DNA from 3 places in the Methylobacterium sp. GXF4 genome. Region 3 is predicted to be linked to each of the others. Evidence: predicted binding sites of a transcription regulator. Region 3 holds the regulator's gene; each other region holds the start of a gene.

Region 1 (10,271 bases), on a different contig from region 3:
TATCTCGGATCGTGCAACCGTCAACGACGTTGTTCTACGCTTTTACCATGCATCATTTTGCAAGACGGCGATTATTTATTTCTCGACACGAACAAATCTGTGCCTTGAGCCGCGCGCCATTGCATGACGGACCGCGAAACAATCACCGGACCGCTTCGGCGCGGCGAACAGGCCGGCCGAATCTGGTCTCGTAACCTGTGCGTCGTCTCGGAAGGGTAGCCCCGACGCAGCGCGACGCCCGCCCGGATTCAGGCGGCCCGGACATTGGCGAGGAAGCGATCCACCTCGGCCGCGAGTTGCTCGGACTGGCGCGACAGCCCGGTGGCCGAGGCGAGGACCTGCTCGGCCGCCGCGCCGGTCTGCCCGGCGGCCTGGGCCACGCCGGCGATGTTGCCGGTGACCTCCTGCGTGCCCGCTGTCGCCTGGGTGACGTTGCGGACGATCTCCCGCGTGGCCGCGCCCTGTTGCTCCACCGCGGCCGCGATCGTCGTCGCAACGGCGTTGATCTCCCGGATCCGGCCGGTGATCGCGCCGATCGCTCCCACGGCCTCGCCGGTGACGCCCTGGATCCGGCCGATCTGGCTGGCGATCTCTTCGGTCGCCTTGGCGGTCTGGCCGGCAAGTTCCTTCACCTCCGCGGCCACCACGGCGAAGCCCCGTCCGGTCGCGCCGGCCCGCGCGGCCTCGATCGTGGCGTTGAGCGCCAGCAGGTTGGTCTGCGCCGCGATCGAGGCGATCAGCTGCACCACGTCGCCGACCCGGGCGGCGGCGGCGCTCAACTCGGACACGAGGGCGGCGGTCTGGTCGGACTCGCCGACCGCCCGTTGGGCCAGGGCCGTCGAGTCCTGCACCTGGCGGCCGATCTCCTCGACAGTGCTGCCGAGCTGCTCGGCGGCGCTCGCCACGGTGTTGACGTTGGAGGCGGATTGCTCGGCCGCCGCCGCGACCGTGCCGGACTGGCTGGCGGTCTGCTGGGCGCTCGCGGTCATCTGCCAGGCCGTGGCCTGCAACTCGGTCGCGGCCGACGAGACCTGGGTGACGATGCCGGCGACCGCGGCCTCGAAGGTCTCGGCCATCTGGCGCATGACGGCCCGGCGCTGCCCCTCGGCACTGCGGCGCGCCTCCTCCGCCTCGGCTTCGAGCTGCCGGGTCCGGAGCAGGTTGTCCTTGAACACCTGGACGGCGCCGGCCATGGCGCCGATCTCGTCTCGGCGCTCCCGGGCCGGAACCACGACGGAGGCGTCACCGTCGGCCAGGGCGCGCATCGCTCCGGTCATGCTGCGGATCGGCCGCAGCACCCGCCGGACCACGACCAGCGTGCCAAACCCGGTCAGCAGCAGAGCGGCGATCAGGAACAGGGCGGTCCGCAACAGCGCGGCACGCGCCTCCTCGGTCAGCGCCTGGGCCCGATCGACCAGCGCGTCGAGCGCGGCTGTGGCCAGGTCGGCGATCGTGTTCACTTCGGCGGTGTGCCGGATGCGCAGGTCGTCGATGGACAGGCCGGTCGGCCGGCCCTGCGAGAGCGCCTCCGTGGCGGCCCGGCGGCGCGCCTCGGCCTCGCCCTCGAAATTGTCAGCCTTCGCCTTGCGGAAGGCGGCCCGGACCGTGTCCGATGCCTCGTCGGCGGCGGCCGCGACGACGCCGGCCCAGGCGGCGGCCAGCCGACCGCGCTCCTCGGCCGCGGCGACGACATCCGCCTGCGACCACGGGGTGCCGGCGGCGACGGCGGCTTCGATCCGCACGACCACGCCGCCGATCAGGGCCCGCGACGCCCAGGCGGCGCGTTTCAGGTCGAGATAATGCGCGAGGCTCGCATCCCCGCGCGGGATGACGGCGTCGACCGCGTCGTTCGTCGCCAGGAAGGCGTCGAGCAGCGCCTGCGACGCCTCGGCGATGGCCGGCAGCGTGCCGGCGGGTCGCTGCGCCGCCGGAACCGCGAGGGCGGCATCGACCTGCGGGCGCAGCTTGAGCGTGGCCTCGTAGGCGCGCTGCAGCGGCTCGACCTTCGCCAGCACCGTGGGCGCATCCACCTCGCGGGCGAGCGTCGCGAGCTGGGCGAGACCGGTCGCGATGGTGGCGCGCTGGGCGGCGATCAGCGCCGCGTCCTTACCGGGAATCGGCTCGGCGGCCTTCAGGGCCTGGAGCGTGCGGCCCCGCTCCATGCGGATGGCCAGGAGATCCTTGAGTAGCGTCCGGCTCGCCTCGGTCAACGCCACCACGCGATGGCTCTGGTCCGCCTGGACCTGGGCGTCACGCAGGGTCGAGACCCCCGAGGCAATCAGCATGACGCTCATCGAGAACAGGGTCGCGCACAGGATCTTGCCGATCGTCAGGGTCGTGAGCTCGAAGCCGGCGAACGTGAAGGGTTGCCCACGAGACATCGGAAGCGGTTCCATCAAGATGAAAATGCGTTGCCGGATGATTTTTGATCCTGTTTTAGAAAAACTCTAAAGATCTATCAGCGGCATAATCTCTCTGGACCCGAATCACGACGTTTGCAACACGAATGTGTGACACTTTCCATTGGTAAATACTGCACCGCAGGAATTACTTTGCCCTGGAAATGCGTCCGCTATCCTACTTGAGACCGATGCCGGCTCGGCCATCATTGCGTGGCCCATCCGCTGAGATCTGATTCTCCCGGCCGACTCCGCGTCGGGAGCAGAGGCCGACTTTCGTGCGGCCGGTACCGCACCGGCAATCGCTCCCGCGGAACCCGGGCGAGCGTCCCGTCAGAACAGCGCGAGCTGCGCCCCTGGCTTGCGGAACGCTGCCTCGTTCAGGGCCATCCGCCCGAAGGCGAAGCCGAGCCGGCCGCCGGCGAGACGAACCCGCTGGCCGATCATCTCGGCATAGGCCCCCTCCCCGCGGAAGCGGTGGCCGAAGCGGGGATCGTTCTCGCGGCCGCCCCGGGCCTGGCTCAGCAGCGCGAAGGCCCGGGCCCGACGCTCGGGATAGTGCTCGGCGAACCAATCGGCCACGAGGTCGGCGACCTCGCCCGGCAGGCGCAGCAGGGCATGGCCGATACGGCTCGCGCCGTTCTCCCGGGCGCAAGTCAGGATCGCCTCGATCTCGTGGTCGGTCAGCCCCGGGATGATCGGCGAAACGTTGACCATCACGGGCACGCCGGCCTCGCTCAGGCGCCGCATCGCGGAGAGCCGCTTCTCTGGCCGCGGCGCCCGCGGGTCGAGCCGCCGGGCGAGGTGCGGATCCAGCGTCGGCAGCGAGACGGCCACCAGCACGAGGTTCTCGGCCGCCATCTCGGCCAGGATGTCGAGGTCGCGCAGCACGAGGTCGGACTTGGTGGTGATGCCGACGGGATGGCGGGCCTCCCGCAGCACTTCCAGCACGGCGCGGGTGATCCGGTGCTCCCGCTCCACCGGCTGGTAGGGATCGGTGGCGGTGCCGAGCGCGATCGTCGCCGGCCGGTAGCCCGGCGCGGCGATCTCCCGTGCCAGGACCCGGGCGGCGTCGGGCTTGGCGACGATCCGCGATTCGAAGTCGAGCCCCGGCGACAGACCGAGCCAGGCATGGGTCGGCCGCGCGTAGCAATAGATGCAGCCGTGCTCGCAGCCGCGATACGGGTTGACCGACCGGTCGAACGGGATGTCCGGCGAGGTGTTGCGGGCGATGATCCGCGCCGTGTGCTCAAGGGTGACCTGGGTGCGCAGGGGCGCGGGGGCATCCGCCTCCCAATCGCCGTCCTGGAAGACCTCGCGCGCGGCGGCGTCGTAGCGGCTCGTGGGGTTGGCGGTGGCGCCGCGCCCGCGCCGAGCCTCCGGAGGCCGCGCGCTCGGGCCGAGGCGCAGGGACGCCTCGGGGGTGGATCCGCTCGGACTCTCTGCCATGTCGCGCCGCCTCGTTCCCCGCCCGGAACATAGCGCGAACGCAGACGCGGCCAGCGCCTTAATTTCAGGCAATGCCGCCCGCGCGGCAACTTCGATGCCCGGCATCACCGTCGAGATGCGGCGCAGCGGTTTACCGCCGCGCAAAATCGTCTATGGGCGCGCTCATGCTCTCCGCCGTGACCTATCTGGCCGACCCGGCCGATCCGGACGCGATCGACCGTCTGGCCGACACGCTCAGCGTGCTCGTATCGGGCGTCGCCGGCGGCCTGATCGGCGACGCGGTGATCGTGACCGGCCGGGAGAGCGAGGCGGCCGCCGCCATCGCGGACGCCACCGGGGCGACCCTGGTGCTGCATCGTGGCGCGAGCCCCTATGCGGCCGGCGCCGCGGTGGCCCGGCGGGACTGGGTGCTGTGCCTGGAGGCCGGCGACGTCCCGGCGGAGGGCTGGATCCGCACCCTCGACCGCTTCGTCGGCACGGCCCGTCCGGAGACCGGGCTCGGCCGCCTGCACCGCCCGGCCGCGGGCTGGATTGCCGGTCTGGTCGGCCGCATCGAAGCCGTTCTCGGCGCCCGGCGGGCCCGGCCCGGCGACGTGGTGCGGCGGGACGCGCTGCGGGCCGGCGCGGTGTTCGCGCCGCGCCTCAAGGTCAGGCCGCTGATCGCCCGGATCGACCGGCCCTGATCGACAGAATGTCGCAGCTCGACTTGCCGTTATCCGCGCACGCGCCGCGAAATTCCCTGGTGCGATGGCAGAAAACTTGCTGAACTGGAGCTTATAGGCGAGCGCCGCACCCGTTGCGCCGTAGGGAAGGATGGGCCGATGGACTCCTCGGGCCTGATGGGGCGGAAGTCCGTCGACGACATCCTGGAGAGCGGCGAGGGCGAGCAGCAGCTCTCGAAGACGCTCGGGGCGCTCTCGATCACCGCGATGGGGATCGGGGCGATCATCGGCGCCGGCATCTTCGTGCTCACCGGCACCGCGGCGGCGCAGTATGCCGGGCCCGGCATCATGCTGTCCTTCGTGCTCGGCGGCATCGCCTGCGCGTTCGTCGGCCTCTGCTATTCCGAGATGGCGGCGCTGATCCCGGTGGCCGGGTCGAGCTACACCTATACCTACGCGACGCTGGGCGAGTTCTTCGCCTGGCTGATCGGCTGGGACCTGATCCTCGAATACGCCATGGGCGCCGCCACGGTGGCGGTGGGCTGGTCGGGCTACGTCACGAGCCTGCTGAAGGATGTCGGCATCGTGATCCCGCCTCGGTTCGCGCACGCGCCGGGCACGGCGATCGACGGCGGCGGCACCGCCCTGTTCAACCTGCCGGCCGTGGTGATCGTCGCGCTGATCACGATCCTGCTGATGCGCGGCACCAAGGAATCGGCGCGGTTCAACAACATCATGGTGGCGGTCAAGCTCACCGTGGTGGTCGCGTTCATCGCGCTGGGCTGGGGCCATGTCGACACGGCGCATTGGAGCCCGCTGATCCCGCCGAACGAGGGCACCTTCGGGCAGTACGGCTATAGCGGCATCCTGCGCGGCGCCGGCGTGGTGTTCTTCGCCTTCATCGGCTTCGACGCGGTTTCCACCGCCGCCCAGGAGGCGCGCAAACCGCAGAAGGACATGCCGATCGGCATCCTCGGCTCGCTCGCCGTCTGCACCATCCTGTACGTGCTCATGGCCGCCGTCCTGACCGGGCTGGTGCCGTACAAGGAGCTGAACGTTCCCGACCCGATCGCCAAGGGGGTCGATGCCATCGGCATCGGCTGGTTCGCGTTGCTGATCAAGCTGGGCGCGCTCACCGGCCTGACCACGGTGATCCTGGTCCTGCTCTACGGCCAGAGCCGGATCTTCTTCACCATGGCCAATGACGGGCTGCTGCCGAAGCTGTTCGCCCATGTCCACCCGACCTACCAGACGCCCTATCGCAGCCAGGCGCTGATCGGCGCCGCGGTCGCTCTCGTGGCGGCGCTGGTGCCGATTCACATCCTCGGCGAGATGGTCAGCATCGGCACCCTGGCCGCCTTCATCCTGGTCTGCGGCTCGGTGATCTACCTGCGCCGGACCGACCGGCACATGAAGCGGCCGTTCCGGGCCCCGGCCGTGCCGGTGGTGCCCATCCTCGGCATCCTGTTCTGCCTGCTGCTGATGGTCGGACTGCCCCTCGACACATGGCTGCGCCTGGTGATCTGGATGGCGATCGGGCTGGTCATCTACTTCTTCTACGGACGCAGGCACTCGGTGCTGCGCCGCAAGGAGGCCAACGCCGTCACGCCGTGATGCTGGCGCCGCGCCGCAGGTGCTCGTCGAGCCGCGGCATGATCTCGACGAAGTTGCAGGGGCGGTGCCGGTAATCGAGTTGCTGCGCCAGGATGCCGTCCCAGGCGTCCCGGCACGCCCCCGGCGAGCCCGGCAGCACGAACACGTACGTCGCCTGCGCGACCCCGGCCGTGGCCCGGGATTGCAGGGTCGAGGTGCCGATCTTGTCGTACGAGATCCGGTGGAACACCGCCGAGAAGCCGTCCATCCGCTTCTCGAACAGCGGCTCCAGCGCCTCGGGAGTCACGTCGCGGCCGGTGAATCCGGTGCCGCCCGTGGTGATCACCACGTCGACCGCCGGATCGCGCAGCCATGCCTCGACCTGCGCGCGGATCGCCGGGACCTCATCCGGCACGATGGCCCGGTCCGCGAGCCGATGACCTGCGTCGGTGAGGCGCTGGCTCAGGGTATCGCCCGAGCGGTCATCCGCCATGCGACGGGTGTCCGAGACGGTGAGCACCGCGATTCCCAGCGGGATGAAGCGGCGTGTATCGGGCTGATCGGCCATCGTGGGGTCTCCGGACTCGAGCCGGGATATGGGCCCCCGCCCCGCGCTTGTCGCCCCCTCGGCTGCGGGCTGCCGCATCGGCAATGGGGATCTGGGCGCCCCTCCCGGGGCCGATCCCTCGAGGCCTCCGTCGGGTGCGCCGAACCGTTGCGGCCTGTTCGCCCGCTGTCGTCTGCGCCGGCATCGCGCCTATGAACTCGAATTAGCCGGCAAGCGCTCCGGAACAATGCGTGAGCCTCACATGAAGTTATTTTTAGAATGAAACTATTTTCAGCAGATCCGATCAAAGAAGATCACTCACGAAATCGTGTGCCCTGTGAAAAGAGGAGACATCTCTTCATCAATACGGCGCAACCAATCCCACAAAACCGCAGCCGAGACTGCATCCGTCAGGCGCGCTCCATTCAAGCGGCATGCCGCGGCGCTACGCCAAGTCATCGCCCGAACAATATAATATTAGACACAGACAGCCACAAAATCTTTGATTTTTCCCGCGACTCAGACCACTCTCTGTAGGCGACGGCGTCCGGACGAGTCACCGCCCGGTGGAGACTGACATAGGTCAGTCTTCCGCGTGCCGACGACGAATCGAGATCGTATTCCGGCCTCGAACGAACGACACCCCTCATGGAGTTTCGCGCGCGAATCGTGTTCTGACCTTCGCCTGCCGCTCGAACATATCGAGCCTGGAACGATGCCGTTCCGGACACGGGTCTTTGCTCTATACGCCCCTGATACGCGCTCAGGAATTCGCAGGCTTCGCCACCGGACCGACACGGAACGGTCGATGCTCGCACAGGTTCCCGGGCCCGAATGTTTCATCTCGGCCGAACGAACATCCACGACGCCAAGCAGGAGGGCGCGAGATGACCACGACATCAAGACGATTGGGGGTCCTCGGCGGCCTGAGCCGGCGTTCGACGATCGAATGCCACCAGATGATCAACCGTCACGTCTTGAGTCTAACCAATAACCGTGCCGCTGCGGACCTCGTGACCTGGAGCCTCGACCCGGACACGATCATTCATCTGCTTTCGAAAGACGGCTGGCCGCTGATCGTCGATCAGATCAAGGAGGCCGCCGCGAACCTGCTTCTCGAAGGCGTCGATGCCCTGATGATCGCCAGCGACACGCTTCAATGCGCGCTTGCGGAGGAACCGATCCATTTCGGCGTGCCCGTGATCCCGGTTCACGACGCGCTGGCCGATGAGATCCAGCGCCTGTCCCTGAGAAAAGTCGGCCTCGTCGGTACCTCGGCGACCATGAGCGGGCAGTATTACCAGGATCTCAGACAGGGATCCTGCAATCTGGATGTGGTGCTTCCGAGCCAGAACCTCTGGGTCAATATCGACTATTCAGTCTGCAATCGCATCTACAACGGCGAGAGCACAGTGCTCGAAGTCGATACCTATCACCAGATCATGTCCCAGTTCGAGGCGCAGGGCGTTGACGGGATCATTGTCGCCTCGCCGGAAATCGCCCTGGCCTTCAACAAGCCCGATCCGGTGCCCGTTCTGCACACGGCCCAGATCCATGCCGCGGCCGCAGCGCGATGGTGTGTCGCCGGCCGCGACATCCTGCGGCCCGCTATGGCGCACCACGACGAGGCCGGGCGCGCGTCGGCGGCATCCACCGACGCGGCTTCCAAGGACACGTCGAAGATTTCGTTCGAAGCGCTGCAGCCGCGCGATCTTCGCCGGAAACGCAAGCGGAAGGCCGGACGGTTGTCGGCCGCGGCCGCATCGGTCTCCGCCGGACAGCAGACGCGCAACTCGTAGCGTCGGGTGACGACCCGCGGGACATGACGTCCACCCGTGCGGTTCCCGGCCCGTGGACCGAGGCGGCAATCTGCAGACGCCTCGACTTGCCGCGGGCGCCGAACTGCGGTGTCTTCGTGCGTATCGGTGCCGAAGACACCGCAGTCCGGAACTCCTCCCATGCACATGTACGGCAATTGGCGCTCGGCCGCGGCCTTCCGGGTCCGGATCGCTCTGAAACTGAAGGGCATCGCCTACGAGGAGACCTTCATCGACCTCGATGCCGGCGACCAGCACAAGCCGGAATTCCGCACGATCAACCCGCAGGGCGCGGTGCCGGCGCTGTACGACGGCGACGGTCCGCCGCTGACCCAATCCCTGGCGATCCTCGACTATCTGGAGGAGACGCAGGGCGGCGTGCTCCTGCTGCCCGAGGAACCGCGAGCCCGCGCCCGGGTACGCTCGCTCGCGCAGGTCGTCGCCTGCGACACGCATCCCCTCTACGTGCCGCGGGTGCGCACCTTCCTGATGGAGGAATACGGGCTGCCCCGGGACCGGATGCTGGCCTTCCTCCGCAACGCCTTCGAGACCGGCCTGAAGACCCTCGAGACCCGGCTCGCCGCCGAGCCGGGGACCGGCCGCTTCTGCCAGGGCGACGCGGTGAGCCACGCCGACCTCTGCCTCGTCAGCCTCTGGGTTGGGACCGGGATCTTCGGGGTCGAAACGGCGGCCTACCCGACGGTCGCCCGGATCGCCGAGGCCTGCCTCGCCCTGCCGGAGGTCGCCGAGGCGCATCCCCTGCGCCAGCCCGGCGCCCCCGCCGTCTGAAGCGCGAGCCCGGATCCCGCCCCTGCGCGGATCGGGCCTGCCCGATCGGACGTGCTCTTATTCGATCGGGCGTGCTCTTGGCAGGCAGATGTGGCAATCGGGCGTCCGAGGCGTTTAATCCGGCCGGGGCGTCAATCCAGGCCCGTGGGGGAGAAAGGGTGTCGATGGTACCCGTCGAGAACGAGTCCGGCCTGCATCGTGTCGTCGTGGTCGGCGGCGGTGCCGCGGGGCTCCAGTTGGTGACGAAGCTCGGCGACAAGCTCGGGCGCGGTAAGCGCGCGCATATCACCCTGGTCGACCGCGCCCGCACGCATATCTGGAAGCCGCTGCTGCACGAGGTGGCGGCGGGCAGCCTCGATATCGGCCACCACGCCGTCGATTACCTGCACCACGCCCACATGCACGGGTTCCGCTACCGCATCGGCAGCATGACCGGCCTCGACCGCGAGGCCCGCACGATCCGGCTCGCCGCGAGCCACGACCCCGAGGGGCGCGAGGTCACGCCGGAGCGCTCGGTCCCCTACGACACCCTCGTGATGGCGGTGGGCTCGACCACCAACGATTTCGGGACGCCCGGCGTCGCCGAGCACGCCATCGCGCTCGACACCCAGGACCAGGCGGTGCGATTCCACCAGCGCCTGGTCAACGCGTCCCTGCGGGCCCACACGCAGGATGGGCCGGTCCGTCCCGGCCAGCTCCACGTCACGGTGATCGGCGCCGGCGCCACCGGCACCGAGCTCGCCGCCGAGCTGCACCGAACCTTCCGCCACGTGGTCGCCACCGGGCTGGACCGGATCGACCCGAGCAAGGACATCCACATCACCCTCGTCGAGGCGGCCGACCGGATCCTGCCGGCGGTGCCGCAGCGCCTCTCGGTGGAGGTGATGCAGCTCCTGAACAAGATCGGGGTCGACGTTCGCGTGAAGGCGCGGGTGACCGAGGTGCGCGCCGACGGCGTGCAGCTCGCCGACGGCACCTTCATCCCGTCGGAGCTGGTGGTCTGGGCGGCCGGCGT
Region 2 (10,271 bases), on a different contig from region 3:
TGCCCAAGATCGTGTCGGTCTTCGCCGCGCTGCTGCTGATGCTGCCGTTCATCGGCGACGCCATGGCCGGCTACATGACGCGCATCGCCGCCCGCATCGCGGCCGGCGGCTGATGGCGACCGGCGGCGGGACAGGGGCGGCGCGCGCATGCCATAGGGGCGGCGATGAACCTGCTCCTGCCCGGCATCGCCTCGGCCTATCTGATCACCTTCGCGCGGGTCGGCACGCTGATCATGCTGATGCCCGGCGTCGGCGAGCAGATGGTGTCGCCGCGGATGCGGCTGGCCTTCGCGCTGCTGACCACGTTGGTGCTGTTCCCCAGCGTGCGGCCGCTGCTCGGCGGCACCGAGGGCCTGGCCGGCCCCCGGCTGATCGGGCTACTGTTCGCCGAGACGATCGTCGGGCTGGTGCTCGGCCTGTCGGTCCGGATGGTGCTGGCCGCCCTGCAGACCGCCGGCCTGATCATCTCGCAGCAGCTCGGCCTGGCCTACGCCATGACGGTGGACCCGAGCTACGGCGGGCAGCAGGCCGCGCTGGGCAACTTCCTGTCGCTGCTCGGCGTCACGCTGATCTTCGCCGCCGACCTGCACCATCTTGCCATCGAAGGCCTGGCGCAGAGCTACGTGGTGCTGCCGCCGGACGGGGTCCCGGCCTTCTCGGACGCGCTGATGCTGGCGCTCAAGGCGCTGACCCGGGGCTTCACCCTGGCGGTGCAGATCTCCGGGCCGTTCATCGCCTTCGGGCTGCTGTTCAACCTCGGGCTGGGCGTGCTGTCGCGGCTGATGCCGCAATTGCAGGTGTTCTTCCTCGCGGTCCCGGCCTCGGTGCTCGTCGGCATGCTGATCCTGATGGGCTCGCTCGGCGTCATGATGGGCGTCTTCCTGGACGATCTCGGCCGGTATCTCGGCGAGTTCGTCGGGCGCTGAGCGTCCCTGTGCACTGAGGTCGAGCAGACAAGATGGCCGAGGGCGCGGAGCAGGAAGACAAGACCGAAGAGCCGACCCAGCGGCGGCTCGATCAGGCGATCGAGCGCGGCGACGTCGCGACGAGTGCCGAGATCAACACCTTCGCGATCCTCGGCGCCTTCACGCTGGCCCTGGTGATCGCGGCCCCCAGCATCGCCCAGAGCCTGACCCAGGGCCTCAAGGCCTACCTCGCCAACGCCCACACCCTGCCGGACGACGCCACCGCCATGAAGCAGGCGGCGACCCGCGGCCTCTGGCTGTGGCTGCAGGCCGTGGCGGTGCCGGTCGGGATGGCGGCGGCGGCCGGCCTCGCCGCCGGGCTGCTCCAGCACCCGCTGGTGCTCACCACCGAAACCCTGATGCCGAAATTCGACCGCATCTCGCCGATGGCCGGGGTCAAGCGGCTCATGGGGATCGAGGCCCTGTTCCAGTTCGGCAAGGGTCTCGCCAAGATCGGCGCGGTCGGCATCGTCGGTGCCGTGCTGCTCTGGAACGACCGCGACCGGCTCGAGGTGTTCGCCCGGCTCGACCCGGCCGGGAGCCTGTCGGCGATCCTCTCCCTCAGCCTCCGGCTGCTCGCCGGCATGCTGTGCATGCACCTCGCCATCACGCTCGGCGACGCATTCTACGCGCGCTTCCGCTGGCGCAAGCGCCACCGCATGTCGAAGGAGGAGATGAAGCAGGAGATGAAGGAGGCGGACGGCAACCCGGAGGTCAAGGGCCGCATGAAGCAGCTCCGCATGGCCCGGGTGAAGAAGCGGATGATGGCCGCCGTCCCGACCGCCACCGTGGTGGTGACCAACCCGACCCACTACGCGGTGGCCCTGCGCTACGAGGCCGGCATGGCCGCGCCGATCTGCGTCGCCAAGGGCGTCGACGCCCTGGCCCTGCGCATCCGCACCGTGGCGGCCGAGCACGGCGTCGCGGTGATCGAGAACCCGCCGCTCGCCCGCGCCCTGCACGCCACCGTGGAGATCGACCGCGAGATCCCGGCCGAGCATTACCGGGCGGTGGCGGAAGTCATCGGCTTCGTCCTGCGCCTGCGCCGGCGGGCGGCGTAACAGCAAGGGCTGGTATTCAGCGCGCCGATCGCATGACACAGCGCGGAAAAGCCACGCTTCCTCCACCTTTTTTTGCGAGGCTGCACCACGGCTTGGCGCGACACGACCGACGCGACGAGAGTGGTGCCGTGCTGCCCGAGCCCTGCTATGGCCGGCGGGCCTAACCGGGTGAATGTTCTGGAATGATGCCGATGGCCGACGTCACTGGACCTCCGGCGCCCGCGACGGGCACGCAGATCTCGGGTTCTCACGGGAACGGCGCGATCGACCGCTCGGAGCAGCCGGGCCGGGTCGGGCTGCTGCTCGTGCTCGCGGGTCTGCTGGTCGGGGCCGCCATCGGCCTGTCCTTCGTGGCCAACGAGCAGGCCCAGTCGCTGATCGTCTGGCTGCTCGCCCTACTGGCGATGGCCGGCGTGTTCTTCCTGTTCGCGCTCGCCATCGGAGCGCTCCAGCTCAGCGGCACCGCCACTCGGGACGACATCACCAAGGGCATCGTCGACGCCTCGCCGGACGGGGCGCTGGTGGTGGAGGATGGCGGGAGGCTGATCTACGCCAACGAGGCCTATCTGCGGGTGGCCGGCGGCGACGCCTTCTCGAACCTCGTGCCGGTGGAGCGCATCCTGGTCGGCTCGCCGGAGGTCTCGGAGGCGGTCTACCGCCTGTCGCAGGCCTCGCGCGACGGCCGGGCGCACACCGAAGAGATCCGGATGTCGCCGCCGCTCGGGCCGCAGGCGCATGAGCGCGGCTTCGGCTGGTACCGGGTCTCGGTGCGCCCGCTGGCGCGCCCGCGCCGGGCTGCCTCGCTCTGGACCGTGGCCGACATCACCGCCGAGCGCGAGCGCCAGGAAAACGTCTTCCAGGAGCTCCAGCACGCGATCGACTATCTCGACCACGCCCCGGCGGGGTTCCTGTCGATCGATCCGGCCGGCGCGATCGTCTACATGAACGCGACGCTGGCGGCCTGGCTCGGCTACGACCTGGCGAGCGTCGGCCCCGGCGGCCCGCACCTCACCGAGATCGCCCCGGAGGCCGACGTCCTGGTCCGCACCGCGGGCCTGCCCGGCGAGGTCCGCACCGACCGGTTCGACCTCGACCTGCGCCGCCGCAACGGCCACACCCTGCCGGTGCGGCTCTACCACCGGGTCGCCTTCGGCAAGGACGGCAAGCCCGGCTCCTCGCGGACCTTCGTGATCAACCGCTCGGCCGGGGCCGAGACCGACGAGCCGCAGCGCGCCGCCGAGGTGCGGCTCGCCCGCTTCCTCAACAATTCGCCGATCGCCATCGCGACCCTCGACCGGTCCGGCCGGATCGCCCGGGCCAACACCTCGTTCACCCGGCTGTTCGGCACGGTGCCGCGCCAGGCCGACGAGGGCGGCCCCGAGGGGGAGGGCAATCAGGGCGCCGAGCCCAACGTCGCCGACTCGGTGGTCGACCGCGCCTCCCTGGAGGCCGGCCTCGCCCGGGCGGCGAGCGGCCTGTCCGACCCGGAGCCGATCGAGGTCCAGCTCAGCGGTCCGGGCGGGCGCTCGGCGCGGCTCTGGCTCAGCCCGGCCGACAGCAGCGACGCCACCCACCAGGCCGACGAGGCCGAGCGCGTGATCCTGTACGCCCTCGACACCACGGCGCAGCGCCAGCTGGAGCAGCAGGTCGCCCAGGCGCAGAAGATGAACGCGGTCGGCCAGCTCGCCGGCGGCATCGCGCACGACTTCAACAACGTGCTGCAGGCGATCATCGGCTACTCGGACCTGCTGCTGGCGAGCCACCGGCCGACCGATCCGGCCTTCCAGGACATCATGCAGATCAAGCAGAACGCCAACCGGGCGGCGGGCCTCGTCCGCCAGCTCCTGGCGTTCTCCCGCCGCCAGACCCTGCGCCCGGAGGTGATGAATGTCGGGGAGGGGCTCTCGGAGCTGACCCTGCTGCTCAAGCGGCTGCTGGGCGAGCGCGTCGCCCTAGAGCTGAAGCACGGCCGCGACGTCTGGCCGGTCAAGGCCGACGTCAACCAGTTCGAGCAGGTGATCGTGAACCTCGCGGTCAATGCCCGCGACGCGATGCCGGACGGCGGCAAGCTGATGATCCGCACCGAGAACGTGACCGATCCGGGCCCGGCCGCGACCGTGGACGGGCGGGGCGGGGCGCCCGCGGGCGACCACGTGCTGATCGAAGTGCGCGACACTGGCCAGGGCATCCCGCCCGAGCTGATGGAGAAGATCTTCGAGCCGTTCTTCACCACCAAGGAGATCGGCAAGGGCACGGGCCTCGGGCTCTCGACGGTGTTCGGCATCGTCAAGCAATCCGGCGGCACCATCGACGTGCAGTCGAAGATCGGGGAGGGGACCGCCTTCCGCATCTACCTGCCGCGGCACGTGCCCGTGGCGGAGCCCGAGGAGGCCGCCCCCGCGATCCAGGCCCTGCCGCGGGCCGACCTGCCGGCGCCCGGCCAGGCGCCGGCCAAGCCCACCGGAACCGGCGAGGCCGCCGAACGGGCCGCCAAGACGAAGGCTCCGGAGAAGCCGGCCCCGCGCAAGCCCGCGGCCGACCATACCGGGCAGGGGACGATCCTGCTGGTCGAGGACGAGGATCCCGTCCGGGCGGTCAACAGCCGGGCGCTCTCGGCCCGGGGCTACACGGTGCTGGAGGCCGCCTCAGGCCTGGAGGCCCTGGCGATCGTGCGCGAGGGCAGCCAGCCGATCGACCTCGTCGTCTCCGATGTCGTGATGCCGGAGATGGACGGCCCGACCCTCCTGCGCGAGGTGCGCAAGCACCAGCCGGACCTGAAGGTGATCTTCGTCTCCGGCTACGCCGAGGACGCGTTCCGCAAGAACCTGCCCGAGGGCGAGGCCTTCAACTTCCTGCCCAAGCCCTTCAGCCTGAAACAGCTGGTCGAGACCGTGAAGAAGACCATGGCGGCCGACTGACGCCGCGACCGCGACCGACCCGGTGGAGAACCTGCGCGCCGCCCCCTCGGGGCAGCGTTCTCGTATCCCGCACCCTTGCCGAAATAGAACAAAACAGGTACATAGGCGCAGTGTTGCCGCGCGTTGTGAATGGCGCGCAACCCCTTCATAAGGAGCCCGCCAGATGGCCCAGCCTGCATTGAAAGTGGTCGACATGCCCCCGGTGGACAAGGACAAGTCCAAGGCGATCGACGCCGCCCTGTCCCAGATCGAGCGCGCCTTCGGCAAGGGCTCGATCATGCGTCTGGGCAAGAACGACAAGGTGCAGGAGGTCGAGACGATCTCCACCGGCTCGCTCGGCCTCGACATCGCCCTCGGCGTCGGCGGCCTGCCCCGCGGCCGGGTCGTGGAGATCTACGGCCCCGAATCCTCCGGCAAGACGACGCTGGCGCTGCACACCATCGCCGAGGCCCAGAAGAAGGGCGGCGTCTGCGCCTTCGTGGATGCCGAGCACGCGCTCGATCCGGTCTATGCCCGCAAGCTCGGCGTCAATCTCGACGACCTGCTGATCTCGCAGCCCGATACCGGCGAGCAGGCCCTGGAGATCACCGACACGCTGGTGCGCTCCGGCGCCATCGACGTGCTGGTGGTCGATTCGGTCGCCGCGCTGACCCCGCGGGCCGAGATCGAGGGCGAGATGGGCGAGAGCCAGCCCGGCCTCCAGGCCCGCCTGATGAGCCAGGCCCTGCGCAAGCTCACCGGTTCGATCTCGCGCTCGAACTGCATGGTGATCTTCATCAACCAGATCCGGATGAAGATCGGCGTGATGTACGGCAGCCCGGAGACCACCACGGGTGGCAACGCGCTGAAGTTCTACGCCTCGGTGCGCCTCGACATCCGCCGCATCTCGACCCTGAAGGATCGGGACGAGGCGATCGGCAACCAGGTCCGCGTCAAGGTCGTGAAGAACAAGGTCGCGCCGCCGTTCAAGCAGGTCGAGTTCGACATCATGTTCGGCGAGGGCGTGTCGAAGGTGGGCGAGCTGATCGATCTCGGCGTGAAGGCCGGCATCGTCGAGAAGTCCGGCGCCTGGTTCTCCTACAACAGCCAGCGCCTCGGTCAGGGCCGCGAGAACTCGAAGGGCTTCCTGCGGGACAACCCCGAGATCGCCGGCAAGATCGAAGCCTCGATCCGCCAGAATTCCGGCCTTGTGGCCGAGAAGATCCTGGAGAACGCCAAGCCGACCGACGACGAGCTCGACGAGGGCGAGGCCTGAGAGCTTCGGCCCATCGCAAGCCTCCAAAGGGCGTCATGCCCTTTGGAGGCTTCGGGACAGCGTCCTGATCCGTCGGGGAAACCCAGCAGCAGGGCCTGCCTCGAACCCGCAGAAGCCACGGACGCGTCGGGCTGAATCCAACCCGACGCGTCCGCTTTACGACCGACCTCAGAAACGACAACGCCCGGCACGAATCCGGCCCCGTGAGGGTCGAACTTCGTCCGGGCGTTCGTCGTTCTGGAGGTCCCAAAGGTCGGGACGGCACCGTCAACAGTGCATCAGCCCAATCTCAAGACATCCAGCCCCGTTGAGGCGGACGCGGAAACCCGCAGCCGCCGTTTCCCGTGTATCAGGCGGCTTCGCCGGTCTCGGCGACCGCGGCAGCCTGGTCCTCGACCAGCTTCCAGGTCTTGGTCTTCGAGAAGGGACGGCACTCCTCGATGAACACCGTCTGCCCGACCTTGGCGACATTCGCCTCGTCGTGGGCATGGTAGTTCTTCGAGCGGCGCACGGTCTTCTTCATCACCGGGTGGGTGAAGCGACGCTCCACCTTCACCACGATGGTCTTCTCGCCCTTGTCGCTGACGACGGTGCCCTGCAGGACGCGCTTCGGCATGGTGTTCTCCTAAGCCCTTCGTCAGCTCTTGGACGCCTGCAGCGTCTTCGAAGGCTGCAGGGTGCGGACGCGGGCGATGTCGCGGCGGACCTCACGGACGCGCGCGACGTTCTCGAGCTGGCCGGTGGCCCCCTGGAAGCGCAGGTTGAACTGCTCCTTCTTGAGGTTCAGCAACTCGTCACTGAGCTGATCCGGCGACAACGCCTTCAGATCAGACACTCTCTGGGTCGACTTCACGATAGCCTCCGTTCAGTCGGCGATGCGTTGGACGACCCGCGTGCGGATCGGGAGCTTGGCGGCGCCGAGGCGCAGGGCCTCCTTGGCGATGTCTTCGGCAACGCCGTCGACCTCGAACATGATCCGGCCGGGATGGACGCGAGCGGCCCAGTAATCCGGGGCGCCCTTACCGGAGCCCATGCGGACTTCGGTCGGCTTCGAGGAGACCGGAACGTCCGGGAACACCCGGATCCAGACGCGGCCCTGGCGCTTCATCTCGCGGGTGATCGCGCGGCGGGCCGCCTCGATCTGCCGGGCGGTGACGCGCTCGGGCTCCACCGCCTTCAGGCCGAACTGGCCGAAGTTCAGCTCGAAGCCGCCCTTGGCCGCACCGTGGATGCGGCCCTTGAACTGCTTACGGAAGCGAGTCTTTTTCGGTTGCAGCATGGCTTCCTACCTTACGCGTGCTCGCGCTCGCGGCGTCCGCGCTCGCGGCCGCCCTCGCCATCGCGCTCACGGCGTCCGCCGGAGCGGCCGCCCTCTTCCTGGGCCTTCTTGTCCTGGGCCATCGGGTCGTGCTCAAGAATCTCGCCCTTGAACACCCACACCTTGATGCCGCAGGTGCCGTAGGTCGTGAACGCCGTGGCGGTGCCGTAATCCACGTCCGCACGTAGCGTGTGCAGCGGAACCCGGCCCTCACGATACCATTCCTGACGGGCGATCTCGGCGCCGCCGAGACGGCCCGAGCAGTTGATGCGGATGCCCTCGGCGCCGAGACGCATCGCCGACTGCACGGCGCGCTTCATAGCGCGACGGAAGGCGACGCGGCGCTCGAGCTGCTGCGCGATCGAGTCGGCCACCAGGGTGGCGTCAATCTCGGGCTTGCGCACCTCGACGATGTTGATCGTAACGTCGGCCTTGGTCATCGTGCCGACGAGCTTGCGCAGCTTCTCGATATCCGCGCCCTTCTTGCCGATCACCACGCCCGGACGACCCGAGTGGATGGTGACGCGGCACTTCCGGTGCGGACGCTCGATGACGATCTTCGAGACGGCGGCCTGCTTCAGCTGCTTCATGAGGGCGGCGCGGATCGCGACGTCCTCGTGCATCAGCTTGGCGTACTCGCCTTTGCCGGCGAACCAGCGGGAGTCCCAGGTCCGGTTGATACCGAGACGGAGACCGATCGGATTGACTTTCTGGCCCATGAGATCCTCCTTAAGCCGCTTCGGCCTGGCGGACTTCACGAACCACGATGGTGAGGTTCGAGAAGGGCTTCAGGATACGGGCGCCGCGACCGCGGGCGCGGGCGTGGAAGCGCTTGAGCACGAGGGCCTTGCCCACGAACGCCTGAGACACGACGAGGTCGTCGACGTCCAGGTCGTGGTTGTTCTCGGCATTGGCGATCGCGCTCTCGAGGCACTTCTTGACCTCGGTCGAGATGCGCTTGCGCGAGAACTCCAGATCGGCCAACGCGGTGTCGACCTTCTTGCCGCGGATCATCTGCGCCACGAGGTTCAGCTTCTGCGGGCTCACGCGCAGCATGCGCGCGACCGCCTTGGCCTCGTTCTCGGGGAGCGCGCGGGGGGTGGCTTGCTTGCCCATCTCAGCGCCTCTTCGCCTTCTTGTCGGCCGCGTGCCCGTGGAAGGTGCGGGTCGGCGAGAACTCGCCGAACTTGTGCCCCACCATCTCCTCGGAGACGTAGACCGGGATGTGCTTCTGCCCGTTGTGCACACCGAAGGTGAGCCCGACGAACTGCGGGAGAATCGTGGAGCGGCGGCTCCAGATCTTGATGACCTCTGAGCGCGAGGAGCCCCGCGCCGCTTCGGCCTTCTTGAAGAGGTAGCCGTCGACGAACGGCCCCTTCCAGAGAGAGCGTGCCATAGCGATTACTTCTTGCGGTTGTGGCGGCTGGACAGGATGAACACGTCGGTCCGCTTGTTGGACCGGGTCTTCTTCCCCTTGGTGGGCACGCCCCACGGCGTGACCGGGTTGCGGCCGCCCGAGGTACGGCCCTCGCCGCCGCCGTGCGGGTGATCCACCGGGTTCATGGCCACGCCGCGGTTGTGCGGGCGCTTGCCGAGCCACCGGTTGCGCCCGGCCTTGCCGAGCGAGATGTTCATGTGGTCGGGGTTCGAGACCGCGCCGACGGTCGCGAAGCACTGACCGTGCACGAGGCGCTGCTCGCCCGAGTTCAGGCGCAGCGTCACGTAGCCCTGGTCGCGCCCGACGATCTGGGCGTAGTTCCCGGCCGAGCGGGCGATCGCGCCGCCCTTGCCGATCTTCAGCTCGACGTTGTGGACGATCGTGCCCACCGGCATCGAGCCGACCGGACCGGCATTGCCCGGCTTGATGTCGACGTTCTCGCCGGTCACCACCTTGTCGCCCGGCTGCAGGCGCTGCGGAGCCAGGATGTAGCTCTGCTTCCCGTCGGGGAAGTTGATCAGGGCGATGAACGCGGTGCGGTTCGGATCGTACTCGATCCGCTCGACCGTCGCGGCGACACCCGGCTGCTCGCGGCGCTTGAAGTCCACGTTGCGCAGGACGCGCTTGTGGCCACCGCCGCGGAAGCGGACCGTGATGCGACCCAGGTTGTTACGGCCGCCGGAGGAGCTCTTGCCCTCCGTCAGCGCCTTCACCGGCTTGCCCTTGTAGAGCTCACGGCGGTCGACGAGCACGAGCTGGCGCAGGCTCGGCGTGACCGGTTTGAATGTCTTCAAGGCCATCGGCTTGGATCCCTAAAACCCGTCCTCAGAGCCCGGTCGTGACGTCGATCGTGTGGCCCTCGGCCAGGGTCACGATCGCCTTCTTCACGTCGGAGCGCTGTCCGCGGAGACCGCGGAAAATCTTCTTCTTGCCCTTGGTCACGAGGGTGTTCACCGCCGTGACCTTCACGTCGAACAGCTTCTCGACCGCCTCCTTGATCTGAGGCTTGGTCGCCTTGGGGCCGACCCGGAAGACGACCTTGTTCTGCTCGGTCAGGTTCGTCGCCTTCTCGGTGATGACCGGGGAGACGATGATGTCGTAGTGGCGCGGATCGGCACTCATTTGAAACGCTCCTCCAGCGCGTCGACGGCGGCCTTGGTCAGGACGAGCGTGTTACGGCGCAGGATGTCGTAGACGTTGATGCCCTGCACGGGAAGCACGTCGATCTGCGGGATGGCACGCGCGGCGCGGCCGAAATTCACGTCGACCTCGGCACCGCCGATGATCAGCGCGTTGGAGAGGCCCATCTTGCCGAA
Region 3 (10,271 bases):
TAGCAGGTCTCGAGGAAGTCGCCCTTCTCGGCGAGCTGCTCGATCGGGTAGCCGCGGTAGAGCAGCACGCCCTCGTCACCGTCGATGTAGGTGATCTTCGATTCGCAACTCGCCGTCGAGGTGAAGCCCGGGTCGAAGGTGAAGGCGCCGGTCTTGGCGTAGAGCTTGCCGATATCGATGACGTCCGGGCCGATCGTGCCGGATTTGACCGGCAGTTCGATCTCCTTGCCGTCCACGGTGATGGTGCTGGATGCGCTCATGGAACGTGGACCCTTCTCTGGCGACGTGGCGGATGCCGGCCTCGGGTTGCCCGAGGCGACCCCGGGGCCGGAGCACGCCGCGTTATGTTGCGGGTGCTCACGCGCCATGGGTTACCCAAACGGCAGTGCAGCAGCAACGGGGTGGGTGACAACCCGACCCCTTCGCCAAGCGAAATCCAACCCGGCGCCCGCAGTTCCCGGTCGCCCGATCAGCGCGACCGGATCGTCCCGGATGTCACATCCCGGGCGAACCGGCCGGGTTTCGCGATGCGCATCGACGTGGCCCGAAAGACGCTCGCCTTCGGGACGATGCGTCAGGCCACCTGATCCCCGAGGCGGGCCAGGGTCTCGGCCCCGCCGAGCACGGCCATCACGTCGAACAGGGGCGGGGAGGTGGTCCGCCCGGTGAGCGCGGCCCGCAGCGGCTGGGCCACCTGCCCGAGCTTGCATCCGGCGGTCTCCGCATATTGGCGCACGGCGCCCTCGGTGGCGGCCGCGCTCCAGTCGGGCAGGGCTTCGAGGGCCGGCAGCACGCCGGCGAGGCGCGCCCGGCCCTCGTCGGAGAGGAGCGCCCGGGCCTTGTCGTCGAGCGCCAGGGGGCGCTGGGCGGTGAGGTAATAGGCGCTGTCGAGGAGCTCGATCAGCGTCTTGGCCCGCTCCTTCAGGCCCGGCATGGCCTGGGTCAGCTTGTCCTTTAGGTCGGGCTGGAGCGTCGCCGGAAGGCCGCGCTCGGGGCCGACATTGGGCAGGATCGTCTCGATCGCGGCGACCAGATCGGCATCGGCGCTGCCGCGGATGTAGAGCCCGTTGAGGTTGGCGAGCTTGGCGAAGTCGAACCGCGCCGCCGAGCGCCCCACCGCGCGCAGGTCGAAGGCCGCGATCATCTCCTCGGTGGAGAACACCTCCTGGTCGCCGTGGCTCCAGCCCAGCCGCACCAGGTAGTTGCGCAGGGCCGCCGGCAGGTAGCCGAGGTCGCGATAGGCCTCGACGCCCAGCGCGCCGTGGCGCTTGGACAGCTTGGCGCCGTCGGCACCGTGGATCAGCGGGATATGGGCCATCTTGGGGATGTCCCAGCCGAGCGCGGAGAAGATCTGGCTCTGGCGCGCGGCGTTGGTGAGGTGGTCGTCGCCGCGGATGATCTGGGTGACGCCCATGTCGTGGTCGTCGACCACGACGGCGAGCATATAGGTCGGCGTGCCGTCCGAGCGCAGCAGCACGAGGTCGTCGAGATCGCGGTTGGCCCAGGTCACCCGGCCCTGCACGGCGTCCTCGACCACCGTCTCGCCCTCGGTGGGCGCGCGCAGCCGGATCACCGGCTTGACCCCGGCGGGCGCCTCGGACGGGTCCCGGTCACGCCAGCGCCCGTCGTAGCGCGGGGCGCGGCCCTCGGCGCGGGCGGTCTCGCGCATCTGCGTGAGCTCCTCCGCGGAGGCGTAGCAGTGATAGGCGCGGCCGGCGGCCAGCAGCTCCTCGGCGACGGCGCGGTGGCGCTCGGCCCGGGCGAACTGGAAGACCACGTCCCCGTCCCAGTCGAGGCCGAGCCAGGACAGGCCGTCGAGGATCGCGTCGATCGCGCCCTTGGTCGAGCGTTCCCGGTCGGTATCCTCGATGCGCAGCAGCATCTTGCCGCCGGTGTGCCGGGCATAGAGCCAGTTGAACAGCGCCGTGCGGGCTCCTCCGATATGGAGGTAGCCGGTGGGCGAGGGGGCGAAGCGCGTGACGACGGCTGAGGACATCGGGCCGATATGTTCGGGGGCGGAGGGCGACGGGGCGGGGCAGGGCATTCGGGCGGCGCCCGGCGCACGAAGTGGCGCCCGTAGCACGAAGTACGCGCTGTAGCACGGGCCGAGGGGTGCGTTAAGAATCCCATGCCGGAGCTGAGTCGCCCGGCGCGAGGCGAGGGCGGATGCGGCGGATCGGCGCGAGGCTGGCGGGCGGCGCGGTGGCGCTCGCCGGGCCGCGCCCCGCATGGGCGCCGGCGCTGCGCGACTGGTTTGCCGGCGGCCTCGCCCGGGAGGTCGAGCAGCGCCGCCTATTCCCCTGGCTGGCGGTGGCATTCGGCACCGGGATCCTGGTGTTCTTCGCGGGCGCCGACGGGACGCCCTTTCTGGCCGCGCCGCTCGTCGGGGCGGCGCTGGCGCTCGCGCCGGTGCCGTTCCTGGGCGCGCGGCCGGGGAGTCTGGCTCTCGCGCTGGCGCTGGCTGCCGGCTTCCTCGGCTTCGCCGCGGCGACCTGGCGGGTCGGGCAGGTGGCGGCCCCGATCCTGTCCCGGACCACCATCGGGCCGCTCACCGGAATGATCGAGGCGCTGGACGAGCGCGAGGTCGGTGCCCGGCTCGTGATCCGGGTGGAGAGCTTCGCCGGGCTCGATCCGGCGGTGAGGCCGCTCCGGGTCCGGGTCTCGTTCCGGACGGCGCCGCCCCTGCGGCCCGGGGATTTCATCGCCGCCACGGCACGATTGCTACCGCCGCCCGAGGCGGCACGACCCGGCGGCTACGACTTCGCCCGGGATGCCTATTTCCAGGGGATCGGCGCGGTGGGCTCGCTGATCGGCGCGATCACGGTTCAGGCGCCGCCCGCACCGCCGCCGCTGCGCCTGCGGCTCGCGGCCCTGCTGGACGAGGCCCGCAACGCGCTGACGCGCCGGATCGCGCAGGCCGAGGGCGGCCAGGCGGGAGCGGTGGCGGCCGCGCTGGTGACGGGCAAGCGCGGGCTGATCGGGCCGGCCGCCAACGACGCGCTCCGGGCCGCGGGCATCTATCACGTCGTCTCCATCTCGGGCCTCCACATGGTGCTGGCCGCCGGCGTGGTGTTCTGGCTGGTGCGGGCGGCCCTGGCTCTCATCCCGTTCTGCGCCCTGGTCTGGCCGATCAAGAAGATCGCCGCCGGGTTCGCGATGCTGGGCGTCACCGCCTATTGCGCCTTCTCGGGCTGGGACATCGCCGCCGAGCGCTCGCTGATCATGACCCTGATCATGCTGGGCGCGATCCTGGTCGATCGACCGGCTTTGTCGATGCGCAACATGGCGCTCGCCGCTTTGATCGCCCTGGCACGGGAGCCCGAGGGCCTTCTCGGGCCGAGCTTCCAGATGTCGTTCGGGGCGGTGGCCGGGCTGATCGCCTGCGCGCGGCTGATCGAGGGCGGCCTGTTCCGGCGGCCGGGGGCAGGGCGGATCGAGCGGCTCGTCGGCTCCGGCCTCGCGGCCGTGACCGGCACCCTGGCGACGACGCTCGTGGCGCAGATCGCCACCGCGCCATTCGCCACCTACCATTTCCAGACGATCCAGCCGTTCGGGCTGATCGGCAACGCCCTGACCCTGCCGCTCGTCTCGCTGGTGGTGATGCCCGCGGCGGTTATCGGGATCCTGGCCTATCCCTTCGCCCTCGACCGGCCGGTCTGGTGGCTGATGGGGCAGGCGGTGGGCGGCATGCTGGCGATCTCGGAATGGATCGCCGGCTTCGATCGGGCCACCCTGGTGCTGCCGGCTTTCGGCACCGGCGCGCTGGTGCTGCTGGCGGCGGGGCTGCTCCTGGCCACGCTCCCGGTCTCGCGGCTGCGCTGGCTCGCCCTGCCGCCCGCCCTACTGGGGCTCGGACTCGCCGCGATGCCGGACCGCTTCGATCTCTATATCGATCGGCAGGGCGGCGGCGCGGCCGTACGCGGGACCGATGGACGCCTGGCGGCGCTGGGCAGCCCGTCGGCCTTCGTGCTGGAGCAGTGGCTCAAGGCGGATGGCGACGGCCGGTCGGCCAAGGCGGTCATCGGCGGTGTCGCGCAGAGCGGACGCTGCGACCGTCTCGGCTGCACCGCGCGCCTGCCGGATGGCCGCGCCATCGCCCTGGTCCGCGACCGGCGCGCCTTCGCGGAGGATTGCGCCCGGGCGGCGGTGCTGATCACCCGGCTCGCCGCGCCGCCGACCTGCCACGCGCCGCTGGTGATCGACCGCCGGGCGCTCGCCGCCCACGGCGCCGTCGCCCTTCGGGCCGACCGCGCGGGATTCACGGTTCGCTATGCCCACGACGAGGGCCGCTCCGTTCCCTGGCGACCGTCCCCCAATGCCGGGCCGTCACCAGTGCAGCGGACCGAAATGCCCGCTCCCGGCGCCCCGATCCCGTCCGAGCCCGACGCCGCCGGTCCCGAAGCCGGGCCCGGCGACGCGCCGACCGAGCCGCTTCAGTAGCGGCGGACGAGGCTGACGAGCCGGCCCTGGATCTGGACCCGGTCGGGTCCGAGCACGCGGGTCTCGTAGGCCGGGTTGGCGGCCTCCAGGGCGATCGAGGAGCCGCGGCGACGCAGACGCTTCAGCGTGGCCTCCTCGTCGTCGATCAGCGCCACGATGATGTCGCCGGTATTGGCCGTGTCCTGCTTGCGGATCACCACGAGGTCGCCGTCGAGGATGCCGGCATCGACCATCGAATCGCCGCGCACTTCGAGGGCGTAATGCTCGCCGCCGGCCAGGAAGTCCGGCGACATGGTGATGGCGTGGCTCTGGTTCTGGATCGCCGAGACCGGCGTACCGGCCGCGATCCGGCCCATCACCGGAATCGAGATGGCGCGCCCGCCATCATCGATCATCCGGGTGGTCGCGGGCTGGGGCGGCAGCTTGGACTTGCCACCTTCGACCACGCTCGGGGTGAAGCGGCGGGGCTCGGCCGGCGGCGCGGCGGCCTGCGACAGGCTCTCGGGGATGCGGATCACCTCGATGGCCCGCGCCCGATTCGGCAGGCGCCGCAGGAAGCCGCGCTCCTCCAGGGCCGTGATCAGCCGGTGGATGCCCGACTTGGACTTCAAATCGAGGGCGTCCTTCATCTCGTCGAACGAGGGCGGGACGCCGCATTCCTGCATGCGGCTCTGGATGAAACGCAGGAGGTCCAATTGCTTGCGCGTGAGCATCGACGGGGGACTCGCGGCTTGGCGGACCGCATCGACGCGGCCTCGGAAACAAATCACGAACACGTTAAACGTTCCGCAAGTGTTCCGCAAGCCTGATCCGGCCAAGCTTGATGGGCCGAGGCGCCCTGTCGCGCAAGCCTGCGCACTCTGCCCCTCGGCCTCACGGTGACCTGAATCGCATCGGATGGTCCGGACGCTATGAAGGTTCGTGCCGGACGGCGAGGTCCCGACCTCGACCCGGATAGAATTGGACTCGACCGTCTGGAACGGTCGCGTGCCCCATCAAGACATGGGTCGAATGGACGTCTCAACATCCGATATTGTCGAACCGGGCAGCCGCGTGAAGCGCCTGCGGTCCGCGACGGCGGCGGCCCATGATCAGCTCGACCGGCGGGTCATGGCGGGACAGCCCTTCGCGAGCCTCGAACGGTACGCGCTGTTCCTGCAGGTCCAATACCGATTCCATACACGGGTCGATCCGCTCTATCGCGACGGCGCGCTGGGCTTCTTCCTGCCCGATCTCGACGGGAGGCGCCGTCTCACCCTGATCGCGCAGGATCTGCGCGACGTGACCGGCCGGATCCCCGACGCAGCCGCGGAGGACGGGGACGCGATCGATCCCGTGGCCGGGCTCGGCTGGCTCTACGTCGCGGAGGGCTCGAATCTCGGCGCCGCCATCCTGATCAAGGAAGCCCGGAAGCTCGGCCTCTCGGAAGGCCACGGCGCCCGCCACCTCGCCGGGCATCCGGACGGACGCGGGCTGCACTGGCGGCAATTCACCACCGCGCTCGACCGGATCGCGCTCGCGGGCGACGGCGAGGCCCGCGCCGCCGCCGGCGCCACGGAGGCGTTCCGGTACGTGCACCGGCTCGTCGGGGATGCGTTCGGGGGCTGAGCGCCGGTCGGGGCGACAAACGCATTGACTGGTCAAGCGGGGCCGTTTCAATGCGCCACGGGGCTGGAACTGGGCTTGGGATGACGAGGATGCGACGGCGCGCGGCTCTGCTGCCCATCGGCTGGGTGAGTGTCGGCCTGGCCTTGGCCGGCTGCACCACCGGATTCTCGTACATCTCGCGGAACTACGTCGCGCTCACCCCGCAGGTGGTCACGATCGGCTGCAAGGAGCCCTACGAGGTCTACGACAACCGGCAGCTGCGCCGGATGCTGATCGTCTCGAACGCGCTGCGCGAATATGCCGGCTGCAATCTCAGCGAGGTGCGGATCGATCCCGATCCGGCGGCAAGCCGGGTGAAGCGGTTCCGCACCGCCGCCCGCGCCTATCTGGACGAGACCGTGCGGGAAGATTGCCGGATCACCGGCGAGACGGTGTTCGACCCGCAGAAGAGCGAGTTCGCCTATGCCTGCGACGGACCGATCGAGAAGCGGGGCACGGTGGTGCCGCGCCTGCCCGGCCGCAATCCGGGCCTGAACCAGCAGTAATTCTTTTGAGGCCCGAGGACCGGTCAGGTTCCGGGCTTCGGAAACGTGCGCTCGGCGGCATCGCCGGCCGCCGCCAGCAGGGCGCGGGCGAAGGCGCGGGCTTCCGACCGGTCCAGCACGATGGCCGCCGTGACCGGGCTGCCGCCGAGGTCGGCGAGGGCGAGTTCCAGCCGCACCCCGTCCGGGACGGCACTCGCCTGGAGGCTCCAGCCGCCGCGATCCGTGCTCTTGGTCATCACAACCCCTTCCTGCCTGGCAGACCCGAAAAAACGCCGCAGGCTCCCGCCGGAACGGCCCGCGCCCGCCGCTGTTCCGATCCGGTGCCGCACGCCGCTTCCCTGCCTCGCCTGTCCACCCTGCTCAAGACCGCCGGCCCCGGTCTCGTCGTGATGCTGGCCGATACGGATGTCGGCAGCCTCATCACGGCGGCGCAGAGCGGTGCCCGCTGGGGCTACTCCCTGTTGCTGCTGCAGATCCTGCTCGTGCCGATCCTGTACATCGTCCAGGAGCTCACGGTCCGCCTCGGGACCGCAACCGGCCGCGGCCATGGGGAGCTGATCCGCGCGCATTACGGGCCGATCTGGGCCTGGATCTCGTATGCCGGCCTCGTGGTCGCCGGGATCGGGGCGATCGTCACCGAGTTCTCCGGCATGGCCGGCATCGGCGACGTGTTCGGGGTGCCGCGCCTCGTCAGCCTCGGATTGCCCGCCGCCCTGCTTCTCGGGCTGGTGTTCACCGGGAGCTACCGGCGCGTCGAGGTCGTGGCGATCGCGGTCGGGCTGTTCGAGCTCGTGTTCATCGGGCTCGCCATCGCGGCCCGGCCGAATCCGGGCGACATCGTCGCCTCCTTTGCCCACATGCCTCTCGGCGACAGCTCCTACCGGGTGCTGATCGCCGCCAATATCGGCGCGGTGATCATGCCGTGGATGATCTTCTACCAGCAATCGGCGATCGTCGACAAAGGCCTCGGCTGGGACCATGCCCGGACTGCGCGGCTCGATACCTTCGTGGGTGCCGTGATCTCGCAATGCGTGATGGGTGCGATCCTGATCGCGGCCGCCGCCACGATCGGCCAGGCCGGGCAGGGCACCAAGAACGGCCTCGAGACGGTCGGAGACCTCGCGGGCGCCTTCACGCCGGCGCTGGGCCCCTGGCTCGGGCAGGTGGTGTTCGGGGTCGGCATCGTCGCCGCGGCCTTCGTGGCCCTCAACGTCGTCGCGCTGGCGCTCGCCTGGGGCTTCGGCGACGTCACCGGCCGCCCGCATTCCCTCGAACAATCGCCCCGCGAGGCGCCGGCCTTCTACGGCACCTTCGCCCTGGTCGTCGTGGCGGGGGCGGTCACCGTGCAGCTCGTGACGAATCTCGTCGCGCTCAACATCGCCGTCGAGGTGATGAACGCGCTGCTGCTGCCGCTGGCGCTGGGCCTGCTGATCCTGCTCGCCACCCGGGCCCTGCCGGAGGACAGACGGGTGCGGGGCGCCTACAAATGGGTGGTCTACGGCGTGTCCGGCCTGACCGTGGCGTTCGCCATGATCGGCGTGCTCGACGGGGTCGGCCTGCTCTGAACCGATTGACGCCGCCGCCTCGATGATGTCTCCCCGGGCGGGCTGACAGAGTGGAGTCGCGACACATGCAAGAGATCTGGTTCCGCACGGGCGAGGCCACCGTGCTGGCGGCCGAGGGCCAGTACACCGACGCGATGCCCGAGGTGCTGATCGGCTCGGTGCGCGGGCCGGTGGGCCAGGCCTTCGCGTCGATGATGGGGCAGGTCCAGGGCCATACCCGGATGTTCGTGGTGCGCGACCTCAACCAGCTGGTGCGCCCGGCCACGATGATGACCACCAAGGCGACGATCCACACGGCCGAATATGTCGAGCTGCTCGGCGGCGTCGTCCAGGCGGCCACCGGCGACGCGATCGTGGATTGCATCATCGAGGGCGTGCTGCCGAAGGACGGGCTCGACGAGCTGTGCATGATCATCATGATCTGGCTCGACCCGCGCTGCGCCGAGGACGACAACCTCGACCGCAAGGACCTCTACCGCACCAACTACGAGGCGACGAAGCTCGCCATCGCCCGCGCCCTCAAGGGCGAGCCGACCGTGGACGAGCTGATCGCCAACCGGAAGACGGTGAAGCACTACGCCCTCGAGGACGTGATCGAGTATTGATCAGCGTCGCGCCCGCGCCAGCGTGGTGCGGGCGTAGACATCGCCCAGCCGGCACTCGAGCCCGGCTGAGGCGATGACGAGCCGGTCGTCGGGATCCGTCATCCGACGACGGACCCAGCCGGACCCGGTCCGCTCCGACAGGGTGACGTCGAAGGCTCGTTGCTCGACGAGGAGCAAAGCCTCGCACATCGGCAGGGCTTCGTAGCCGGCGAGCTTCACGTCGATCTTTCGACGATTGAGGCTCGATAACCGGCGCCTGTCGCTCGGTGAGATGATTTCAACGGCGAGGTAGAGTGTGCCGACGACGTTCTGGCCCGGCTCGAACTCCGCCAAGTCGATGATGGCGATGTCGGGGACGTAGGTATGTCCTCGGATCGTAGGGCTGAGATCGATCGCAGGATTCGGGACGGCAATCCGACCGGGCGCCGTGCGCTCGAGGGCGTCGTTCAGCAGGCGGTCCAGATTGCTGCTGATGATCTGGTGGTCGATGCTGGGCTGAGCCTGCATGACGAAGCAGCCCTCGATCAGCTCCCACTTTTCCTCGTCGGGGCGGGAGGCCACGAAATCCTGGAACGTGACGTGCGGCTCGGCCGGCCGCGGCCGTGTGGCGAACGCTGTCATGGCGAGTCCGTATAGGATGGCGCAGCCAGGATCGGACCGGCCGGCGCACCGGTCAAGCCGGCGTCACCGCGGCGGGATCCGCCCCACCGAGCAGAGGGTGCGCATCGCGCTGCTGCCGGGGTCGGTGTAGCAGGAGGCCGACCAGCCGTTCTGCTGGATGAACGACTTGCGCCGCTCCGAGAGGGCGGTCCGGTACGCGTCGGCGATGATCGGCTCGACCCGCGCGGCCGGCTCGCCCACCAGGATCTCGGAGGCCGCCGCCAGGTCGCGGAAGAAGGCCGCCGAGGGGCTCGGTTCGGCGGAGGTCGCCTGCACGATCGGCTCGGCCCGGCAGGTCACGTCGAACTTGATCGGGCCGGCGAGCCGGATGTCGATGCTGGGCCCGGCCCGCTTCCCGACCTTGCCGCCGATCGCCCCGGCGATCTGGTGAGCGAGGTCGTCGCAGGGCTCCGCCCGGGCGGCGGCCGGCAGGCCGGCCAGGGCCGCGAGGACGAGGGCGAGGAGCGGGCGCGGAACGGCGACGTTTGGCATGGCCGGCACTCTACGCGCGGCGCCCGGCCTGTCGAGGGCCGGGTTCAGGCCCGCATCTGGGCGAAGCTCTTGAGCAGGGCCGGGGCGACCCGCATCCCCACCGGCACCAGCTCGGCCGGGGGCGGGCAGCGGACGCAATCCTCGAGATAAGCGAGGGAATCTTCCAGCACCGAGCCGGTGAAGGGCTTGGCGATCACCGCCGTGGCGCCCTCCAAATCGTCCGAGAGCGCCCGGGCGTTGGCGGTCATGAAGGCCGCCGTGATGCCGCCGATATCGCGCACGGCATGGGCCACCTCGACGCCCGAGGAATCGTCGCCGAGCCGCAGATCGATCAGCACCAGTTCCGGGCGGGTCTC

Evidence for each region. The regulator LexA, encoded in region 3, represses DNA repair genes until DNA is damaged. The targets are predictions, from matches to a motif close to TGTTCNNNNTGTGTTCNG.
Region 1: the regulator LexA is predicted to act here: its motif matches at 3,872-3,889, upstream of WYO_RS04420 (PA0069 family radical SAM protein).
Region 2: the regulator LexA is predicted to act here: its motif matches at 5,029-5,046, upstream of recA (recombinase RecA).

What each region holds. Positions count from the first base shown of each region.
Region 1 is NZ_AKFK01000045.1:62,153-72,423, forward strand. It holds gene WYO_RS04415 (methyl-accepting chemotaxis protein) at 249-2,381, opposite strand; gene WYO_RS04420 (PA0069 family radical SAM protein) at 2,733-3,848, opposite strand; gene WYO_RS04425 (hypothetical protein) at 4,013-4,531, shown strand; gene WYO_RS04430 (amino acid permease) at 4,670-6,124, shown strand; gene moaB (molybdenum cofactor biosynthesis protein B) at 6,114-6,671, opposite strand; gene WYO_RS04440 (aspartate/glutamate racemase family protein) at 7,538-8,449, shown strand; gene maiA (maleylacetoacetate isomerase) at 8,609-9,256, shown strand; gene WYO_RS04450 (NAD(P)/FAD-dependent oxidoreductase) at 9,421-10,271, shown strand, end outside.
Region 2 is NZ_AKFK01000111.1:1,610-11,880, reverse strand. It holds gene fliQ (flagellar biosynthesis protein FliQ) at 1-113, shown strand, start outside; gene fliR (flagellar biosynthetic protein FliR) at 165-926, shown strand; gene flhB (flagellar biosynthesis protein FlhB) at 959-2,026, shown strand; gene WYO_RS28360 (PAS domain-containing sensor histidine kinase) at 2,218-4,944, shown strand; gene recA (recombinase RecA) at 5,108-6,199, shown strand; gene rpsQ (30S ribosomal protein S17) at 6,549-6,815, opposite strand; gene rpmC (50S ribosomal protein L29) at 6,837-7,052, opposite strand; gene rplP (50S ribosomal protein L16) at 7,065-7,478, opposite strand; gene rpsC (30S ribosomal protein S3) at 7,490-8,236, opposite strand; gene rplV (50S ribosomal protein L22) at 8,247-8,633, opposite strand; gene rpsS (30S ribosomal protein S19) at 8,635-8,913, opposite strand; gene rplB (50S ribosomal protein L2) at 8,919-9,755, opposite strand; gene WYO_RS28315 (50S ribosomal protein L23) at 9,781-10,077, opposite strand; gene rplD (50S ribosomal protein L4) at 10,074-10,271, opposite strand, start outside.
Region 3 is NZ_AKFK01000050.1:53,213-63,483, reverse strand. It holds gene gltA (citrate synthase) at 1-260, opposite strand, end outside; gene WYO_RS30755 (hypothetical protein) at 345-587, shown strand; gene gltX (glutamate--tRNA ligase) at 575-1,996, opposite strand; gene WYO_RS07105 (ComEC/Rec2 family competence protein) at 2,167-4,440, shown strand; gene lexA (transcriptional repressor LexA) at 4,434-5,153, opposite strand; gene WYO_RS07095 (biliverdin-producing heme oxygenase) at 5,494-6,048, shown strand; gene WYO_RS07090 (hypothetical protein) at 6,138-6,593, shown strand; gene WYO_RS07085 (hypothetical protein) at 6,617-6,829, opposite strand; gene WYO_RS07080 (divalent metal cation transporter) at 6,914-8,158, shown strand; gene fae (formaldehyde-activating enzyme) at 8,224-8,763, shown strand; gene WYO_RS07070 (Uma2 family endonuclease) at 8,764-9,324, opposite strand; gene WYO_RS07065 (hypothetical protein) at 9,448-9,915, opposite strand; gene WYO_RS07060 (response regulator) at 9,960-10,271, opposite strand, start outside.